Regions from separate parts of the Pseudomonas sp. NPDC090592 genome, predicted to be linked through region 2. Evidence: riboswitches for the same ligand, from Rfam matches in the RefSeq annotation. Region 2 holds a riboswitch; the other holds the start of a gene.

Region 1 (9,487 bases), on a different contig from region 2:
GCAGTACCGATGCCGATTTCGGCGTGACGAACTCGTTGTTGGCGGTAATGCCGAAGAAGTTGGCCGAACCCACTTCCTCGATCTTGGTGTGGGTCAGCGGGTCGAGGTAGATGGCGTCGGCGAAGTTGGCTTTCTTCGCTTCAGCGCCCGGCTGCAGGCTGGCGGCGTAGTTGCCACCGACCTTGGCCGCGCCGGTGCCTTGTGGGGCGGCACGGTCGAAGCTGGAGATCTGGAAGTTGTGCGGCTTCATGCCGCCCTTGAAGTACGAGCCAACCGGGATGGCGAATACCGAGAAGATGAACTCGGGGGCGGTGCGCACGCCAATGTTGTCACCGGTGCCGATCACGAACGGGCGCAGGTAGAGGGCGCCTTTGCCGTGCGGTGGCACGAACTTTTCGTTGGCCTTGACCACTTGCTTGCACGCTTCGATGAACACATCGGTCGGCACCTGCGGCATCAGCAGGCGGGCGCAGCTGCGTGCCATGCGGGCAGCGTTCTGGTCCGGGCGGAACAGGTTGATCGAGCCGTCCTTGCAGCGGTAGGCCTTCAGGCCTTCGAAGCACTGCTGGCCATAGTGCAGGGCAGTGGAGCCTTCACTGATGTGCAGGACGTTGTCTTCGGTCAGGGTGCCCTTGTCCCACTCGCCATTGCGCCATACGGACAGGTAGCGTTTGTCGGTCTTGATGTAGTCGAAACCCAGCTTGTCCCAGTTAATGCTTTCGTTGCTCATGACACCCTCATTGTCTTGCAAGTGCCCGATCGCTCGGGCTGCTGTTATATGCGCACCACGCCACCATAATACATCCGTGGCAGATCGGGAACGGCCAGTCACGAATTGATAGCCTGCAATGCATTGCTTGGGGGCTGGCGCGGGTAGTGCAGGGGGGCTGGGAGGTGTTTGGCGAAAGATTTGCAGCGCCTATGAGATCGAGCGCCGCCCGCGCGGCGCTTCGCGGGGCAAGCCCGCTCCCACATTTGTTGCAACGTGCCAAACCTGTCAGGCCATGGTTGTCAGCTTCGTTGGCTCGACTCGATTTCCCGGTGGGCGCTGCCGCCGCCCCACCTGTCTCAAGACATGCGCCAAGGCGGACAACGCCGATCCCACAGGCATGGGCACGTTGCAACAAATGTGGGAGCGGGCTTGCCCCGCGAAGCGCCGCGCGGGCGGCGCTCGATCTCATGGGCGCAGCAAATGTTTCGCCCTACGCTCAGCGCCCCTTCAAGCGCTTGCCCCAGTCCCCACCGTGGCTCTGCTGGCAGGCTTGTTCACTGTCAAACCGCACATGCCACGCTGGATGGTCTAGCTGTATCCCAGCCTGCTCCAACGCCACCTCCGTCAGTGCCAGCATGCGCACCTTGGCGTCACCCGCGACCGCAGCCGCCTTGTCGGCTTCTTGCTCGAATACCCAGGTAATGCGCAGGCTGGCCGGAAAATCCTCAGGATCAAGCCGATGGGTCAGCCAACTGAAACCGACGATCTCTGCCTTGGCGGTTTCGCAGGCTTCGGTCAGGCATGCGACCAGCTCTCGCTCCAGCCTGGCCATTTCGCGTTTGCCCATGGCCTTCAAGGGTTGGCCTCGTCATCGATCTGCTGGCAAAAGCGCAAGCGGTTGCCGAACGGGTCGTGCACCTGCATCTGCAATCCCCAGTCCAGTCGCTCTGCCTCTGGCCGGGCATAGCCATACCGTTTGGCCTGCAGTTCGCGCTCCAGTGCGCGCAGGTCGTCGATGCGGGCGAATACCGTGGAACCGGGGCAAGCATCACCATGGTGCTCGGACAGGTGCAGGATCAGGCCGTCCCGGTGAATCTGCAGGTACAACGGCAGGTCGGGGCTGAAACGGTGCTCCCAGTCGACGCTGAAACCGAGGAAGTCGAGGTAGAACTCGCGGGCCTTGTCGACCGAGAAAATGCGCAGTACGGGTATGGCGGGGGCGAGGTGCATGGGGGCGTCCGTGGCCGTGGGTGAGGGTGTCACTGTAGCGCAGTTGCGCGCCTTGTGGTCAGCCAGCCAGCCGCAACGGTTGACCACCCGCCAGCCACTGCGTAGCCTTGCCACTTCGAGGTTCTTCGGCCAGGCCGAAGCTAAGACGGGAACGCGGTACATGCCGCGGCTGCCCCCGCAACTGTAAGCACCGACAACGGATCGACACAGCCACTGCGCACGCGCGCGGGAAGGCGTCATCCCGCCACAGCCTGCTTTATAAAGGGCAAATGGAACGGTGCAAGCCAGGAGACCTGCCTCGCAACGTTTTCGACTTTCAACCGGGCGGGGTGATCCGGTGGCGAACACGCCCGGCCGGCCTGGCCCGCGGCTGTCGTCCTGCATGCCCGCGCCATACTGCCAAGGGCAATGCGACATGAAAACACTGGCCAAGCTTCCCGTCACTATCGTCACCGGCTTCCTCGGCTCGGGCAAGACCACCTTGCTGCGCCACATGCTCGACAACGCCCAGGGCCGCCGCATTGCGGTCATCGTCAACGAATTCGGCGAACTGGGTATCGATGGCGAAATCCTCAAGCAGTGCAGCATCGGTTGCACTGAAGAAGAGGCCAGTGGCCGCGTCTACGAGCTGGCCAATGGCTGCCTGTGCTGCACCGTGCAGGAAGAGTTCTTCCCGGTCATGCGTGAGTTGGTGGCACGCCGTGGCGACCTGGACCATATCCTGATCGAAACCAGCGGCCTGGCGCTGCCCAAACCACTGGTGCAAGCCTTCCAGTGGCCGGAAATCCGCAATGCCTGCACCGTCGATGCAGTGATCACCGTGGTCGACAGCCCGGCCGTGGCCGCTGGCACCTTTGCCGCCTACCCGGACCAGGTCGATGCCCAGCGCAAGCTGGACCCTAACCTGGACCACGAATCGCCGCTGCACGAACTGTTCGCCGACCAACTGGCCAGCGCCGACCTGGTGGTGCTGAACAAGGCCGACCTGATCGACGCCGAAGGCCTGGCCAAGGTACGTGCCGAAGTGGCTGAAGAGCTGCCACCGGCCGTGAAAGTGATCGAGGCCAGCAGCGGCAAGCTGCCACTGGAAGTGCTGCTGGGCGTGGGCGCCGAGTCCGAGGCGCATATCGATGGCCGCCGTACCCATCACGACTCGCACCACGATGGCGACGACCATGACGACCATGACCACGACGCCTTCGATTCCATCTCCATCGACCTGCCAGAGGCCGACGAAAGCCTGCTGCTCGACGCCCTGACGCAGCTGGTGGTGGAGTTCGGCGTGCTGCGTGCCAAAGGTTTCGCCGCCATCCCGGGCAAGCCGATGCGCCTGCTGGTACAAGGCGTGGGTACCCGTTTTGACAAGCACTTCGACCGCGCCTGGCGCGCCGACGAGCCGCGCATTACCCGCCTGGTACTGATTGGCCAGGACCTGGACGCTGCCCAGCTGGAAGCGCGCCTGCGCCAGGCCCTGGGCGCCTGACCCATGCACCTGCTGCGGACCCAGCCCGGCGGCTTCGTGCCGGATGACAGCATTGCCGACCTCGGCCAGACACCCGCCGAGCTGGTGATTCTCTGCAGCGGCGATTCACACCTGGCATTGCTCGCCGACACCGCCGAGCAATTGCCCGAAGGCTACCCCAGTCTGCGCCTGGCCAACCCGATGCAGGTGCAGAACCACGCCTCGGTCGATTTGTATGTCGACCAGGTGCTGCGCCATGCCAAGGTCATCCTGGTGTCGCTGCACGGTGGCGTTGGCTACTGGCGCTATGGCGTCGAGCAGCTGGTCGAGCTGGCCGCCCGTGGCGTGCAACTGATCCTGGTGCCGGGCGATGACCGCCCGGACCCGGAACTGACCAGCCTGGGCAGCGTCACCGGCGAGCAGGCCGAGCGCCTCTGGCATTACTTGCGCCAGGGCGGCAAGGCCAACGCCATCAACCTGTTCAACTGCCTGGCCAGCCAGTGGCTGGGCCGCGATTATGCCTGGGACGAGCCGCAACCCTTACCGCGCACCGCCGTGTATCACCCGGCCAAGGGTAGTGCCGTGCTGGAAGACTGGTACCCGCACTGGCATCCCGAACACCCGGTGGCGCCGTTGCTGTTCTACCGCTCGCACCTGCAGGCGGCCAACACTGCGTTCATTGATGTGTTTTGCCAGCGCCTCCAGGCTGCCGGGCTGAACCCGCTGCCGATTGCCGTGGCCAGCCTCAAGGAAAGCGCTTGCCTGGAGCAGGTCGAAGCCTGGCTGGACGAGGTCGGTGCCGAGGTGCTGGTCAATACCACCGGTTTTGCCTTGTCCAGCCCCGAGCGGCCCAACCTGCGCCCGTTCCGTCGCGACATCCCGGTGCTACAGGCCATTTGCGCGCAAGACAACCAGCCCGGCTGGGAAGCCAGCGAGCAGGGGCTGGGGGCACGTGACCTGGCGATGCACATTGCCTTGCCTGAACTGGACGGGCGCATCATTACCCGGCCTGTCAGTTTCAAGGACATGGCCTGGCGCAGCGAGCGCAGCCAGTCTGATGTGGTGTGCTACCGCGCCCACCCCGAACGCATGGACTTCGTTGCCGAACTGGCCCGCCGCTGGGTCGAGCTGGCGCGCCTGCCCAATGCCCAGAAGCGTGTGGCCCTGGTGTTGGCCAACTACCCGACCCGCGATGGCCGCATTGGCAATGGCGTCGGCCTGGACACGCCCGCTGCCGCGCTGAACATCCTCAAGGCACTTCAGGCCGAGGGCTATCCGCTGGCGGGTCTGCCGGGCAGTGGCACGCAGCTGATCCACCAGTTGCTTGGCGGCGTCACCAACGACCTCGACCACCTCGACCAGCGCCCCTGCGCCCAGAGCCTGAGCCTGGCGGACTACCAGGCCGCGTTCGAGCGCCTGCCACAGGCCAACCGCCAGGCCGTGCTGGAACGCTGGGGGCCACCCGAGCAGGACCCGATGTACCGCGGCGGCAGGCTGATGGTCGCCGGCCTGCGCTATGGCCTGACCTTCGTCGGCATACAGCCGGCCCGCGGTTATCAGGTAGACCCCAGCGCGGTCTACCACGACCCGGACCTGGTGCCGCCGCACGGCTACCTGGCGTTTCACTTCTGGCTGCGCCATGCCTTTGCCGCCGATGCGGTGATCCACGTGGGCAAGCACGGCAACCTCGAATGGCTGCCCGGCAAGGGTGTCGGCCTGTCGGCGCAGTGCTGGCCAGACGCTTTGCTGGGCCCGCTGCCGAACATCTACCCGTTCATCGTCAACGACCCGGGCGAGGGCGCTCAGGCCAAGCGTCGCACCCAGGCAGTGATCATCGACCACCTGATGCCGCCCCTGACCCGCGCCGAAACCTATGGCCCGCTGCGTCACCTGGAACAGCTGGCCGACGAGTTCTACGAGGCACAGATGCTCGACCCGCGCCGAGCCCGGGAGTTGCAGCGCGACATCCTGGAACTGGTCAAGGCCAACCACATCGACCGTGAGCTGCAACTGGAAGGCCAACTGGACGATGCTGCCGTGTGGCTGCCGCGCCTGGACACCTACCTGTGCGATCTTAAGGAATCACAGATTCGCGACGGCCTGCACGTGTTCGGCCAGTCGCCTGAAGGCCGCTTGCGCCTGGATACCTTGCTGGCGCTGCTGCGGGTGGAGCGTGGCGACGGTCGCGGCGGCAATGCCAGCCTGCTGCGGGCGTTGGCCAAGGCGCTGGTGCCAGGTTTCGACCCGCTCGATTGTGAGCTGGGGCAACCGTGGCAGGGCATACGCCCAGAGCAGTTGCAGGCCATGAGCAGCGAGCCCTGGCGCACCTGTGGGGATACCCGCGAGCGCCTTGAACTGCTGGCGCTGCACGTGATCGGGCAGGCGCTGGAAGGCAACGCACAGTTACCCGCGCTGAGCGAATGGCAGCCGGTGCACGACGTGATCCAGGCCTTGCGCGACGCCGTCGCTCCCAGCCTGGACGCCTGCGGCATCGCCGAAATGAACGGCTTGCTGGCAGCGCTGGCCGGCCGCTTCGTACCGGCCGGCCCCAGCGGTGCGCCCAGCCGTGGGCGCCTCGACGTGCTGCCCACCGGGCGCAACTTCTATACCGTGGACGTGCGCAACCTGCCCACCACCACGGCCTGGCGCCTGGGCTTTGCCTCGGCCAGCCTGATCCTCGAGCGCCACCTGCAGGACCACGGCGACCACCTGCGCCAGCTCGGCCTGTCGGTGTGGGGCACGGCGACCATGCGCACCGGCGGCGACGACATCGCTCAGGCCATGGCGCTAATGGGCGTGCGGCCGGTGTGGGCCACTGGCAGCCAGCGCGTCGACGACTTTGAAATCCTGCCGCTGAGCCTGCTTGACCGCCCGCGGGTGGATGTGACCTTGCGTGTTTCCGGCTTTTTCCGTGACGCCTTCGGCAACCTTATCCGCCTGTTCGATGCAGCCGTGCAGGCCGTCGCGGCACTGGACGAACCCGACGACCTCAACCCCCTGGCCGCGCGCGTACGCAGCGAGCGTGTGGCACTGCAAACGCAGGGTGTGGACGCCGAGCAGGCCGCGCGCCAGGCCGGCTGGCGGGTGTTCGGTGCCAAGCCCGGTGCTTATGGTGCCGGGGTACAGAACGCCATCGACGGGCGCTTGTGGCACGACCGTGACGACCTGGCCGAGGTCTACCTCAACCATGGTGGTTACGCCTACGGCGCCAGTGACGAAGGCACCCCGGCCCGCGCCCAGTTCGCCCAGCGCCTGGCCACGGTGCAGGCGGTGCTGCAGAACCAGGACAACCACGAGCACGACCTGCTCGATTCCAACGATTACTACCAGTTCCAGGGCGGCATGCTGGCCGCGTCGGAAACCTTGTCCGGTGCAGCAGTGGCCAGTTACCACGGCGACCACAGCCAGGCCGACCGGCCACGCATCCGCACCCTCAAGGAGGAGCTGAACCGAGTCATCCGCGCCCGTGCCCTCAACCCCAAGTGGATCGACGGAGTCAAGCGCCACGGCTACAAGGGTGCTTTCGAGATGGCGGCGACGGTCGACAACCTGTTCGCCTTCGACGCCACCACGCACCTGATCGACGACCATCATTACCAGGGGCTGGCCGATGCCTACGTGCTCGACCCGGCCACCCGCGACTTCATGCGCGAGCACAACCCCGAGGCCCTGCGCGACCTTACCGAGCGCCTGCTGGAGGCCCAGCAGCGTGGCCTGTGGCAGGCGCCGGGCGACTACCGCGAAGCCCTTGAGGCGCAACTGCTCGACGGCGAGGAACAGGCTTGAAATGAGTGAACCCGTACAATTCCCGCTGGCCGCAGTGGTCGGTGCCGACGACCTGAAACTGGCGCTGTGCCTGACCGCCATCGACCCCAGGATCGGCGGCGTGCTGATCGAAGGGCCACGCGGCATGGCCAAGAGCACCCTGGCCCGCGGCCTGGCCGACCTGCTTGGCGAGGGTCCGTTCGTCACCCTGCCGCTTGGCGCCAGCGAAGAGCGGCTTGTCGGTACCCTCGATCTGGATGCCGCACTGGGGCAGGGCAAGGCGCAGTTTTCCCCGGGTGTGCTGGCCCAGGCCGACGGCGGCGTGTTGTATGTCGATGAGGTCAACCTGCTGCCTGACACCTTGGTCGACCTGTTACTCGATGTGGCGGCCAGTGGCACCAACCGCATCGAGCGCGATGGCATTTCGCACCGGCACAGCGCCCGCTTCGTGCTGATCGGCACCATGAACCCGGAAGAGGGTGAACTGCGCCCGCAGTTGCTTGACCGGTTTGGCCTGAACGTCGCCCTTGAAGGCCTGCCTGAGCCTGAAGCCCGTCAGCAGATCATTCGCCGTCGGCTGGCCTTCGACAGCGACCCGCAGGCCTTCTGCGCGCAATGGGCTGCGGCCCAGGCGCAACTGCGTGAACGCTGCCAGGCGGCGCGCCATGCCTTGGATGGCATTGCCCTGGATGATCAGGCGCTGGCGTGGATCACCGAGCGCTGCTACGCCGCGGGTGTCGACGGCCTGCGCGCCGACCTGGTCTGGCTGCGTGCCGCGCGCGCCCATTGCGCCTGGCGCGGTGGTGCGGCCATCGAGGAAGCGGATGTCGATGCCGTGGCCGAGTTTGCCTTGCGCCATCGCCGGCGCGTTCCCCCCCAGGCCAACCCGCCGGCGGCGCCGCAACAGCCCGAACAGCAGGGTTCAGGCAGCCCCGGCGAACAGGGCGGGCAGGGTGACTGGGGGGCATTGCCGGCACTTCCGGTAGCCAGCGGCGCGCGGCGTGAGGTGCCGAACTGGGCAAAAAAGCCCTGAGCATTCGCCAGCCACCTGCCAAAGGGGCGGATGCCAGACCAGGCGCGGGCAGGCAGGCCGGGGCCAGCCGTGGCCGGGCGCGCAGTGCGGCGGCCGGGCGAGTGGCCTGGCTGCCGACATTGCTCAAAGGGCGACCACGCCTGCGCCAGGACTTATGCTGGCAACTGCGCCAGGCCAAACCCGCAGAGCTGTGGCTGGTGATTGTCGATGCTTCGGCCTCGACCCGTCGCCATCAGGCGCTGGCGCAGACCAAAGGGCTGCTGGCGGCCCTGTTCGACCAGGCCTATCGCCAGCGCGCCCGGCTCGCCCTGCTGACCGCCAGCGGGCGCACGCCACAATGGCAGCGCCATGGTCTGAAGGCTTCGGCGGCCTTGCAGCCCTGGCTGCAAGCCTTGGGCGCCGGTGGTGGTACGCCGCTGATCGCCGCACTGGAACAGGCACGGCACTGGCTACAGGCACGCCAGCGTGCCCACCCGGAAGAGGCGTTGCGTTGCCTGGTGTTTACCGATGGTCGGCTGCAGCATTGGAACACCGTACAGCCCATGCCCTGCGCAACTTTATTGGTGGATATGGAACTGGCGCCCGTTCGTCTTGGGCGCGCACAGCGTCTGGCTGAGCAATTGCAGGCCGATTACCAGCACTTGCAGCAATTCAAAGTCTTGGGCTGAGTCGGAGTGGCGCGACACTATGTCGCAATAGAGAAAGTTGCCAGGGCAGCAACTTTGCATTCGAACAAGTGCGTGGCGATGCACGCACTTGGTTTGCCGGGTGCTATTACTTAGGCATCGACCATGGTTGCAGGTCGTAGCCTTTTTCGCACAGTTCGGCGCGCACTTCCTCGATCAGGCTGGCCCATTGGGCAGGGTCGGAATAGATACGCGAGGACACCTGCTTGCTGCCGATGCGGGTGCTGGTCCGGTCGATCACTGCCAGGCTTAGCTCACCAGTACCGTTGGGTGCATCCCAGGCTACGCACTGGAAAGGTTCGAAGGCGTGGTCGGCAATCAGCAGTGCTTCGTTGACACGGAGCGGGGCATTCATGGTTCGGTCTCTCTATGGTCCCAAACATCGAAGTTAAGTCCGCGTTGCTTCAAAGTCGCCTCATTCATCGCGAAGTGCAGCGCGGGGTTATGTGTACTGATGCTCGTTGTCCGGGGGCAAGTCACACAATAGGTGTAAATTTTTTTGTCAGGGGCAAATCCGTTGTTGCCTGCGCCGCCATGTGATGTCGATAAAACGCGAAAATTCCCGTGGCACTTTGTAAAAAAATGCGTCGGCAGACAGA
Region 2 (9,487 bases):
GGGTGTATGCCGGTGTGGCGCGCGATGGCGAGTACATCGTGGGTGACGCCTACGGCTACCTGAGGGCGTTTGGCGAGGACGGCACCGAGCATTGGCAGCATTACCTGGGGTCGACCATCAGTGCCATGGACATCAGCGCCGATGGGCAAACGCTGGTAGCGGCGAGCCATGCAGGGGTCGTGTCGGTGATTGCACTGGGGAGCGGGCGGCCTGAGTGGCAGATTGGCAGCGGGGCGCATGGCGAAGTGCGGCGGTGGTTGTTCTGGAAGGGCTGGGACAAGGCGATGGCCTGGTAAAAGGTCCAGCAACTTTGCTGTCTGTACCGGCCTCTTCGCGGGCTTGCCCGCTCCCACAGGGGCCGCAGCAACTTCGAAAGCGGTGCAGTAACTGTGGGAGCGGGCAAGCCCGCGAAGAGGCCGGTACAGGCAACCGATCAATCAGCCCTGAAGCGTGGCCATGTCGATCACGAACCGGTACTTCACATCACCGGCAATCATCCGCTCATACGCCTGGTTGATATTGCGAATGTCCAGCAGTTCGATATCGCAACGGATGCCGTGCTCGGCACAGAAGTCCAGCACTTCCTGGGTCTCGGCAATGCCCCCGATCAACGACCCCGCCAGCACCCGGCGCTTCATCAGCAGGTTGGCCGCATGCACTGGCGGGTCGATCGGTTCGATCAGGCCGACCAGGATGTGCACGCCATCGAACTTCAGCGTTTCCAGGTACGGGTTGAGGTCGTGCTGCACCGGGATGGTGTCGAGCAGGAAATCGAATCGGCCGGCAGCAGCACGCATCTGTTCGGCATCGGTGGACACGATCACATGGTCAGCCCCCTGGCGACGGGCTTCCTCGGCCTTGGCCTGCGAACGGGTGAACAAGGTCACTTCGGCACCCAAGGCCTTGGCCAGCTTGATGCCCATGTGGCCCAGGCCGCCCATGCCGAGGATGCCGACCTTGTGGCCCGGGCCCACACCATGGTGCTTGAGCGGCGAATAGGTGGTAATGCCGGCGCACAGGATAGGCGCGGCGCTGGGCAGGTCCATGCCGGCCGGGATGCGCAGCACGAAGTGCTCGCTGACCACGATGCTGCTGGAGTAACCGCCCATGGTGTTGCTGCCGTCGACCCGGTCCGGGGTGGCGTAGGTCATGGTCGGGCCTTCCAGGCAGTACTGCTCCAGGTCCTTGGCGCAGGCCTCGCAGTGGCGGCACGAATCGACCATGCAGCCGACACCGACCAGGTCACCGACCTTGTGCCCGGTGACCTGGTCGCCCACCGCCGTGACCCGGCCGATGATCTCGTGGCCAGGCATCAGCGGATACACGGCAATGCCCCATTCGTTACGTGCCTGGTGGATGTCGGAGTGGCACACGCCGCAGTAGAGGATCTCGATGGCGACATCGTCCGGGCGCGGGCTGCGGCGCTCGAAGGTCATGGGGGCCAAGGGGCTGGTGGGGGTTTGGGCGGCGTAACCGATCGCGGTGTACATGCAGGGCCTCGCTGTGAAGTGAAACGATTCAGGCGGCGCATTCTGCGCGCCCAACCGCGTTACGCCCACGGCTGATTCTCCGGCATCCATGCCTGATTCTCCGAACATGCCACCCAGCGCCTGGCACCCGGCCGCCAATCTGCGATGATTAAGCTGTCTGATTCTCTGCCACCTGGTTCACCATGCAACTGACCCGCCACGTCGACGCCAATGCGCCGCTTTGCGCGCTAATCCGCAGCCTCGCCACGCGCCCAGGCTTCGTCCCCACGCACCTGCCCCAGGTGCAGGTGCTGAGCTGGGACCACTATGTAGCCAGCAGCCCGCAGATCTACGAGCCCAGCCTGATGATCCTGGCCCAGGGCAGCAAACTGGCGCGCCTGGGGCCGCGCACCCTGGAATACGGCGCCGGGCATTACCTGGTGCAGGCCTTGTCGGTGCCATTCATGTGCGAAACCTTCGCCACTCCTGACGCGCCATTGCTGGGCGTGGCAGTTGACATCGACCGTGGCGTGCTGGCTGAACTGGTGCAGAGCATGGACCTGGCGCCAGAAGCTGCAGTGCAGGCACAAACACCGCAGTCGATGACCTCGGCAGCACTGGATGCCCCCATGCGCGACAGCGTTGAACGGCTGCTGCAGTGCTTGCAGCACCCGCTGGACGCCAAGGTGCTGGGCCCGGCGCGTGTACGCGAGGTGCTGTATACCGCGCTACGCGGCCCGCAGGCCGGTGTATTGCTGGCACTGGTGGAGCAACAGGGGCACTTCGCCCGTATCGGCGCTGCCCTCGCCCACCTGCGTGAGCACTACGCCGAGCCGCTGAGCGTTGAAGCACTGGCCGCACGGGCCAACATGAGCGTTTCGACCTTTCATGAGCACTTCAAGCGCTGCACCGACATGGCGCCGATGCAGTACCTCAAGCGCTTGCGGCTACTGAAGGCGCAGCAGATGCTGATCGGCGAAGGCCTGGGGGTGGCACAGGCGGCACACCGGGTGGGCTACCAGAGCACATCGCAGTTCAGCCGCGAGTACAAGCGCCAGTTCGAGCGCAGCCCGGGGGATGAACTGCCGTATCAGAGCCTGCCGGTTTAATTGGGTGGCCCGTTGCAGGGAATCAGACGACCCGGCTACCATTGAGAACGATTCACACTCACAACCGGAAGCCAGGCGTTGGACAGCATATCGAGCCGTAAACTGGGCTTTTTTCTTCAGCGACCACCATCGCTGGTTGCTCCAGCACATCCACAAACGCCTGCGCAACCACGCCGACGCCGAGGACACTGCCGCCGAAACGTTCTGCCAGATGCTCGGTGCGCGTGTCGACCCAGACAGCATTCAGCAGCCGCGCGCCTACCTCACCATCATCGCTCGCCGGCTGATCTTCGACCGCTATCGCCGCCGCCAGCTGGAGCAAGCCTATCTGGAACACCTGGCGCGGCTGCCAGAGGCCGTAGCGCCCTCGGCAGAGGAGCAACTGCTGCTGATCGAGGCACTGGTGGCCATCGATCAGGCACTGGACGGCTTGCCAGCAATCGTCAAAGCCGCCTTCCTGTATAGCCAGCTCGATGGGAGCAACAACTATGGCGACCCACGCAACTTCATGCTGACGGTCAAGTACACCCCGGCATTCTGACGGTCAGTCTGCCAGTGGCCACTGCGCCAAGGGCCAGTAAGCGCCCTTGCGCGACTCGTAGAGCGTGAAGTGGCGCACAGTGAGGTAGAAGTCCGGCGCGCTAGTGGCCTCGGGCGGTTGCCCGCGGTAATCCCTGGACAGCGTCAGATGCGGCCGATACTCACGGTTGGCCGCCTCCACCCCCAACGGCAGCAATGCCTGCTGCAACCCGTAAACCAGCTGCAACAGGGCCGGCGGCACCTGTTGTGCCTCCAGCACCAGGGCGCTGGCCCGCTGCCACACCTGCAAACGGTCGAGCAACAGCCTTGGTGCCGTGGCCGGCAGTGCCAATTGGTCGACCGCCGCGCAGATCGCCGGTAGCTGGGCAGCATCCACATCGCCAAGGAACAGCAGCGTGACATGGAAGTTGGCCGCCGGCACCGGTTTGCCGCTGCGCAGGTTCAGGCCCCGTCGCCACTGGGCCAGGGCACGCCGCTGGGCATCGCTGACCGGCAAGGCGAAGAACAGCCGTTTGAACGGGCTACCGCTGGGGCGAGTATCCTGAACCATACAATTTCCCTGACATGAAACGTTTGCGCATGACTGTAGGGCATTACACCAATGTCGCCCCACCGTTTCGTAACAATAAGTACAAAGTACCCCCACGATTGTTTATGCTGGCGGGCTTATGCCATGGCGCATGGCCATTTTTCGACAAGTAAACGTCCATGAAAATTGCACTCGTACTTATTTTCGCCCTCTCGATCGCCTATGTTCACCTACGCGGTCGGGTTCGTCACAAGCTGTCCCGCCAGCTGGGTGACCACTCCAGCTTCCTGGCCCCGGTCAACAGCTTCCTGTACCTGTTTTCCAGGCTCCCGGCCAAGCCTTACCTGCCGGTCGAGGCCTTCCCTGAACTGAAGCCGCTGCAGGACCACTGGCAGGAAATCCGCGAGGAAGGCCGCCAACTGCTGAACGTGGGCGAAATCAAGAAGTCCGACAACTATGACGACGTCGGTTTCAACTCGTTCTTCAAGACCGGCTGGAAGCGCTTCTACCTGAAATGGTACGGCGAAAGCCACCCGTCGGCGATGGCCCTGTGCCCACGCACCACCGAACTGCTGCAAGGCATCGGCACGGTCAAGGCCGCCATGTTCGCCACCCTGCCACCGGGCGCCAAGCTGGTACGTCACCGCGACCCCTATGCCGGCTCGTATCGTTATCACCTGGGCCTGGACACGCCAAACGACGACGGTTGCTACATCGACGTGGACGGCGAGAAGTATTCGTGGCGCGATGGCGAGGGTGTGATCTTCGACGAAACCTACATCCACTACGCCGCCAACACCACCGAACACAACCGCATCATCCTGTTCTGTGACGTCGAGCGCCCGCTCAAGTACCGCTGGGCAACCGCCTTCAACCGCTGGTTCAGCCGCAACGTCATGGCCGCCGCTGCCGCGCCTAACGATGCCGGCGACAAGACCGGCGGTATCAACCGCCTGTTCACCCGCATCTACAAGATCCGCGAGCGTGGCAAAGCGATGAAAAAGCGCAACCGCATGCGCTACTACCTGGAAAAGTGGGCGGTGGTTGCAGCGTTGGTGCTGGTGTTCATCTATATCTGACCGACCAATGCAGGCCCTTGTACCATTGGCCTGCGTACACCCACCAAAGTACAAGCCTCACACGTCCCGCGCTTCGACTAGCCTGAAAGCTCCACTCGCAACCCCCCCAAGGTGAAGACGATGAGCATGATGGACTGGGACGCCTACCGTAAGCAGTTGATGGCCGGCATCGGCGATCTCAAGCAACTCTCCCCCGACACCGTTGCCGGCTACATGACTGCCAGCGGTGCAGGGGCCAAGACCAACCACCTGGACGCCAAGACCCGTGAGCTGATCTCACTGGCAGTTGCCGTGACCACCCGCTGCGACGGCTGCATCGCCGTGCATTCGCAGCAGGCGGTGAAACACGGCGCCAGCCGCGAGGAAATTGCCGAGGCACTCGGTGTGGCGGTGGCGATGAACGCCGGTGCCGCGCTGGTCTACTCGGCACGGGCCATGGACGCTGTGGGCAAGGCCAACGGCTGAGCACAAACGGCGTCGCCGCCCTTGCGCGACGGCGCCGTGCACCACAGACTGGGCGGCCCAGCCCTTGCAGGAACCCGCATGATCCATATCCGTCACATGGCGCCCGAAGACTTCGAACGCTTCTGGCCCACCTTCCAGGGCGTCGTCCAGGCCCGCGAAACCTACGCGTACGACCCCGCCCTGACCTTCGAACAAGCGCGCCAGTTGTGGCTGGAGCTGCCTTTGCACACGCTGGTGGCCGAAGAGGATGGCGAGTTGCTGGGTTCGTATTACCTCAAGGCCAATGCCGCCGGGCCTGGTGCGCATGTGGGCAATTGCGGCTACATGGTCTGCCAACAGGCACGTGGCCGAGGCGTGGCGCGGCTGATGTGCGAGCACTCGCAAAAGCTGGCACGCCAGGAGGGCTTTCTGGCCCTGCAGTTCAACTCGGTGGTGGCCAGCAATGAAGTGGCGGTGGCACTGTGGCACAAGCTGGGCTTCGAGACGGTCGGCCGCTTGCCCAGGGCCTATCGTCATGCGCGCCTGGGGCTGGTGGACTGCCTGGTGATGTACAAATGGCTGGCGGATGAGCCGGTGGTGGAGAAACCACCGCTGCTGATCGGGCGCAAGAATATCGAAGCGCGGGTGTCGCGGCGGCGCGGGCGCTAACCCTCCAAGGCAGGTTCGGCCTCTTCGCGGGCTTGCCCGCTCCCACAGGTACTGCACAGATTTCGAAGTCTGTGCAGTACCTGTGGGAGCGGGCAAGCCCGCGAAAGGGCCTGGCCTGCTCTACTGCGTATTTGACGCCCCACTGTTTCAATGGTCTGATGCGCGCCAGTTTCAGGTGCCCTGCGCCGCCGTGCGCAAGGTGAAACGGGAAGCCGGTGCGTCGTGTTGCCCACGACAAGTCCGGCGCTGCCCCCGCAACGGTAAGCGAGCGAACCCTTCGAGATACCACTGTGCACGTGCATGGGAAGGTGAAGGTTTCATGCCCCTCGCAAGCCCGGAGACCGGCCTGAAGCTCCACTTGGCAACCCGCGGTGGGCGGGCGCAGGCCGGTATCCGTGCACGCGCTTGCCTGTACGGTACGCCTTTGCGTGTTTTCCACCGGGATCCATTCATTCCTGCAGCAATGGAACGACATGTCCCGTATGTTCAAGCTTCACCCCCTGGCGGCCTGCCTGGCCGTCGCCCTGCCAGCCTTGGCTGAAGACCAGACCCCGCAGCCCCTGGCCCTGCCCTCCACGGCCATTACTGACACCCTCGACAACCAGGGCATCGACCTGGCCACGCCAACCCAGGCCGGTTCGCGTCTCGGCCTGAGTGCCCTGGAAACGCCAGCCAGTACCAGCAGCATCAGCGCCGAACAGATCCAGCAACGCAACAACCTCACGGTGCAGGATGCAGTAACCCGCTCGCCGGGCATCACCTTTGTCGGCTCCCCGGGCGACGGCGGCACAGGCCTCTCTGCGCGCGGTTTTGCCGGGCACAGCTCGGTGATGACGCTGTTCGACGGCGCACGCCTGTACACCGGCGCCGGCACCCAGACCTTCCCGGTCGACCCGTGGATGGTCGAGCGCATCGATGTCATTCGCGGTCCGGCTTCGGTGCTGCATGGCGAAGGCGCCACCGGTGCGGTGGTCAACGTAATCCCGAAAAAACCGTTAACGGGTGAAGTGCGTAACCACCTGCGCCTGGGCTACGGCTCGTGGGACCGCCAGCAGCTGGGCCTGGACAGCGGCGGTAGCCTCAGCGAGCGCCTTAGCTACCGCCTGACCCTGAACCAGCAGGCGGGTAACGGCTGGGTCGACCGCACCCCTTCGCGCAGCCTGGCCGTGAGCGCCGCGCTGCGCTTCGATGCCAGTGACAACCTCAGTTTCACACTGGCCCACGACCGTGGCGATGCGGACCCGGCCAACTACTACGGCACCCCGCTGATCGACGGCCACTACCGCAGCAGCCTGCGCAAGAAAAACTACAACGTGCAGAACGACGTGCAGCACTACGTCGATGAGTGGACCCGGCTGAACACCGACTGGACGCTGAACGACCACCTCAGCGCCAGCAACCAGCTGTACTACATCAAGAGCCGCCGCCACTGGCGCAACGCCGAGAACTATGACTGGGACGCCGAGCGCCAGCAGTTGCTGCGCGGCAGCTACCTGGAAATCAAGCACAACCAGGAACAGTTCGGCGACCGCCAGACCTTCACTTTCGACCACACGCTGTTCGGCCTGGCCAGCAAGACCGTGGTCGGCGCCGAGTACAACAAGGTGCGTTTCAACGTGGACAGCAACGCACCCTACAACGACGTGGGCGGCGACTACATCGACCCGTGGCAACCGCAACCCGGCTGGTTCCACAGTGCCTCGCCACTGCGCCCGCAAACCTTGTCTACCACCCACACCTTCGCCTTGTTCGCCGAGAACCACCTGCAGCTGAGCGACAAGCTGTCGTTGGTCACAGGCGTGCGCCGCGACCAGAACCACATCGACCGCGACAATCTGGTCGATGGCAGCCGCAGCGACCACAGCCTGCAAGGCGGCAACTGGCGCGTCGGGCTGGTGTATGCGCTTAGCGACGACCTGTCGCTGTACGGCCAGTACTCCACCAGCGAGGAAGGGGTGAACAACCTCATCAGCCTCAGCCCGAGCCAGATGCACTACGACCTGACCGAAGCGAAGCAGACCGAGGCAGGCGTGAAGCAACGCTTCTGGGAAGGCCGTGGGGAATGGACGTTGGCGGCCTACCACATCGTCAAGAAGAAGCTGTTGGTGGACGACCCGCTCACCCACGAAAAACAGCAGGCTGGGCAGCAGACCTCCGACGGCCTTGAGGCGACCCTGGAACTGGCGTTGCCACACCAATGGCAGGTGTCGGCCAACGCATCGCTGGTGCGCGCCCGGTATGACAACTTCGACGAAATGGTCGGCGGCGTGGCGCAGGACCGCGCGGGCAACCGGCCGGCCAATGTGCCACGGCGCACTGCCAACCTGTGGCTGAGCAAAGGCTTTGGGCAGCAGGTGCAGGCCGGGATTGGTGCCCGTTATGTGGATGAGCGTTTTGCCGACACTGCCAATACCCAGAGCGCGCCCGGGTACACCGTGGTGGATGCCAATGTTGCCTGGCAGGTGTTGCCGGATGTGCGGCTGGGGTTGCAGTTGAACAACCTGTTCGACCGTGAGTATGTGCAGTCGGCGTTCAGTGGGCAGCAGTGGTTGATGGGGATGCCTCGGTCGTACTTTGCGACGGTGGACTACAGCTTCTGATCTGAGCTCGCCTGCACTGGCCTCTTCGCGGGCTCGCCCGCTCCCACAGGGATATCGCAGCCATTGAAAGCCGTGGTGTACCTGTGGGAGCGGGCGTGCCCGCGAAGAGGCCCGCTCCCGCAACACAAAAACCTCTACCAACAGATAACCAATTAGTTATAAGATAACGTTTCACTTGACATCCATTCTTATCAGCGACCCTCCATGACAAGCGCCAGCGCCACCCCCACCCTGCTCACCCAACGCCTGCAGAGCATCGACGCCCTGCGCGGCCTGGTGATCCTGTTCATGCTTCTGGACCACGTCCGCGAAACGTTCTTCCTGCACCGCCAGGTCAGCGACCCGATGAGCATCGACACCACCGAGCCGTCGCTGTTCGTCAGCCGCACCCTGGCCCACCTGTGCGCACCGGTGTTCGTCCTGCTGACCGGCCTGTCGGCCTGGCTGTACGGCGAGAAGTACCAGGGCCGTGGCGACGTTTCGGCGTTCCTGTTCAAGCGCGGGCTGTTCCTGGTAGCGCTGGAGTTCACCCTGGTCAACTTCGCCTGGACCTTCCAGCTGCCGCCCAGCGTGATCTACCTGCAAGTCATCTGGGCCATCGGCATCAGCATGATCGCGCTGTCGCTGCTGGTATGGCTGCCACGCGCCGCCCTGCTCGCCCTGGGCGCCGTCATCGTCGCCGGGCACAACCTGCTCGATGGCCTGCACTTTGGCGTGGAGTCGAGCCTGCACGTGCCATGGGCGATCCTGCATGACCGTGGCTGGCTGGAGTTTTCCGACACCCTGCGCCTGCGCACGTCTTACCCGGTGCTGCCGTGGATCGGCGTCATCGCCCTGGGCTACGGCCTGGGCCCCTGGTTCGCCCGTGGCAGCGAGGCAGGCCAACGCCAGCATCGCTTGCTGCTGGCCGGGCTGATTGCATTGCTGGGCTTTGTCGTGCTGCGCATGCTCAACGGCTATGGCGAGGCGCCGTGGAGTGGCTACCCAACCTTCACGCAAACCGTGATGAGCTTCTTCAACATCACCAAATACCCGCCATCCCTGCTGT

What was found. Region 2 has a riboswitch for cobalamin ahead of ACIQUI_RS18165 (TonB-dependent receptor). Riboswitches for the same ligand answer to the same signal wherever they lie in the genome.
Region 1: another riboswitch for cobalamin. It lies ahead of cobW (cobalamin biosynthesis protein CobW); the one in region 2 lies ahead of ACIQUI_RS18165 (TonB-dependent receptor).

The regions. Positions count from the first base shown of each region.
Region 1 covers NZ_JBIVXJ010000005.1:131,411-140,897, reverse strand. The annotation lists gene ACIQUI_RS06145 (branched-chain amino acid aminotransferase) at 1-730, opposite strand, end outside; gene ACIQUI_RS06140 (hypothetical protein) at 1,209-1,568, opposite strand; gene ACIQUI_RS06135 (glyoxalase superfamily protein) at 1,565-1,942, opposite strand; cobalamin riboswitch at 2,044-2,258, shown strand; gene cobW (cobalamin biosynthesis protein CobW) at 2,358-3,425, shown strand; gene cobN (cobaltochelatase subunit CobN) at 3,429-7,190, shown strand; gene ACIQUI_RS06120 (ATP-binding protein) at 7,192-8,202, shown strand; gene ACIQUI_RS06115 (VWA domain-containing protein) at 8,304-8,870, shown strand; gene ACIQUI_RS06110 (hypothetical protein) at 8,977-9,243, opposite strand.
Region 2 covers NZ_JBIVXJ010000019.1:113,824-123,310, reverse strand. The annotation lists gene ACIQUI_RS18205 (hypothetical protein) at 1-296, shown strand, start outside; gene calA (vanillin reductase) at 438-1,490, opposite strand; gene ACIQUI_RS18195 (AraC family transcriptional regulator N-terminal domain-containing protein) at 1,673-2,578, shown strand; partial or broken gene ACIQUI_RS18190 (sigma factor) at 2,657-3,074, shown strand; gene thpR (RNA 2',3'-cyclic phosphodiesterase) at 3,123-3,668, opposite strand; gene lpxO (lipid A hydroxylase LpxO) at 3,827-4,726, shown strand; gene ACIQUI_RS18175 (carboxymuconolactone decarboxylase family protein) at 4,847-5,191, shown strand; gene ACIQUI_RS18170 (GNAT family N-acetyltransferase) at 5,270-5,839, shown strand; cobalamin riboswitch at 5,996-6,204, shown strand; gene ACIQUI_RS18165 (TonB-dependent receptor) at 6,313-8,439, shown strand; gene ACIQUI_RS18160 (DUF1624 domain-containing protein) at 8,644-9,487, shown strand, end outside.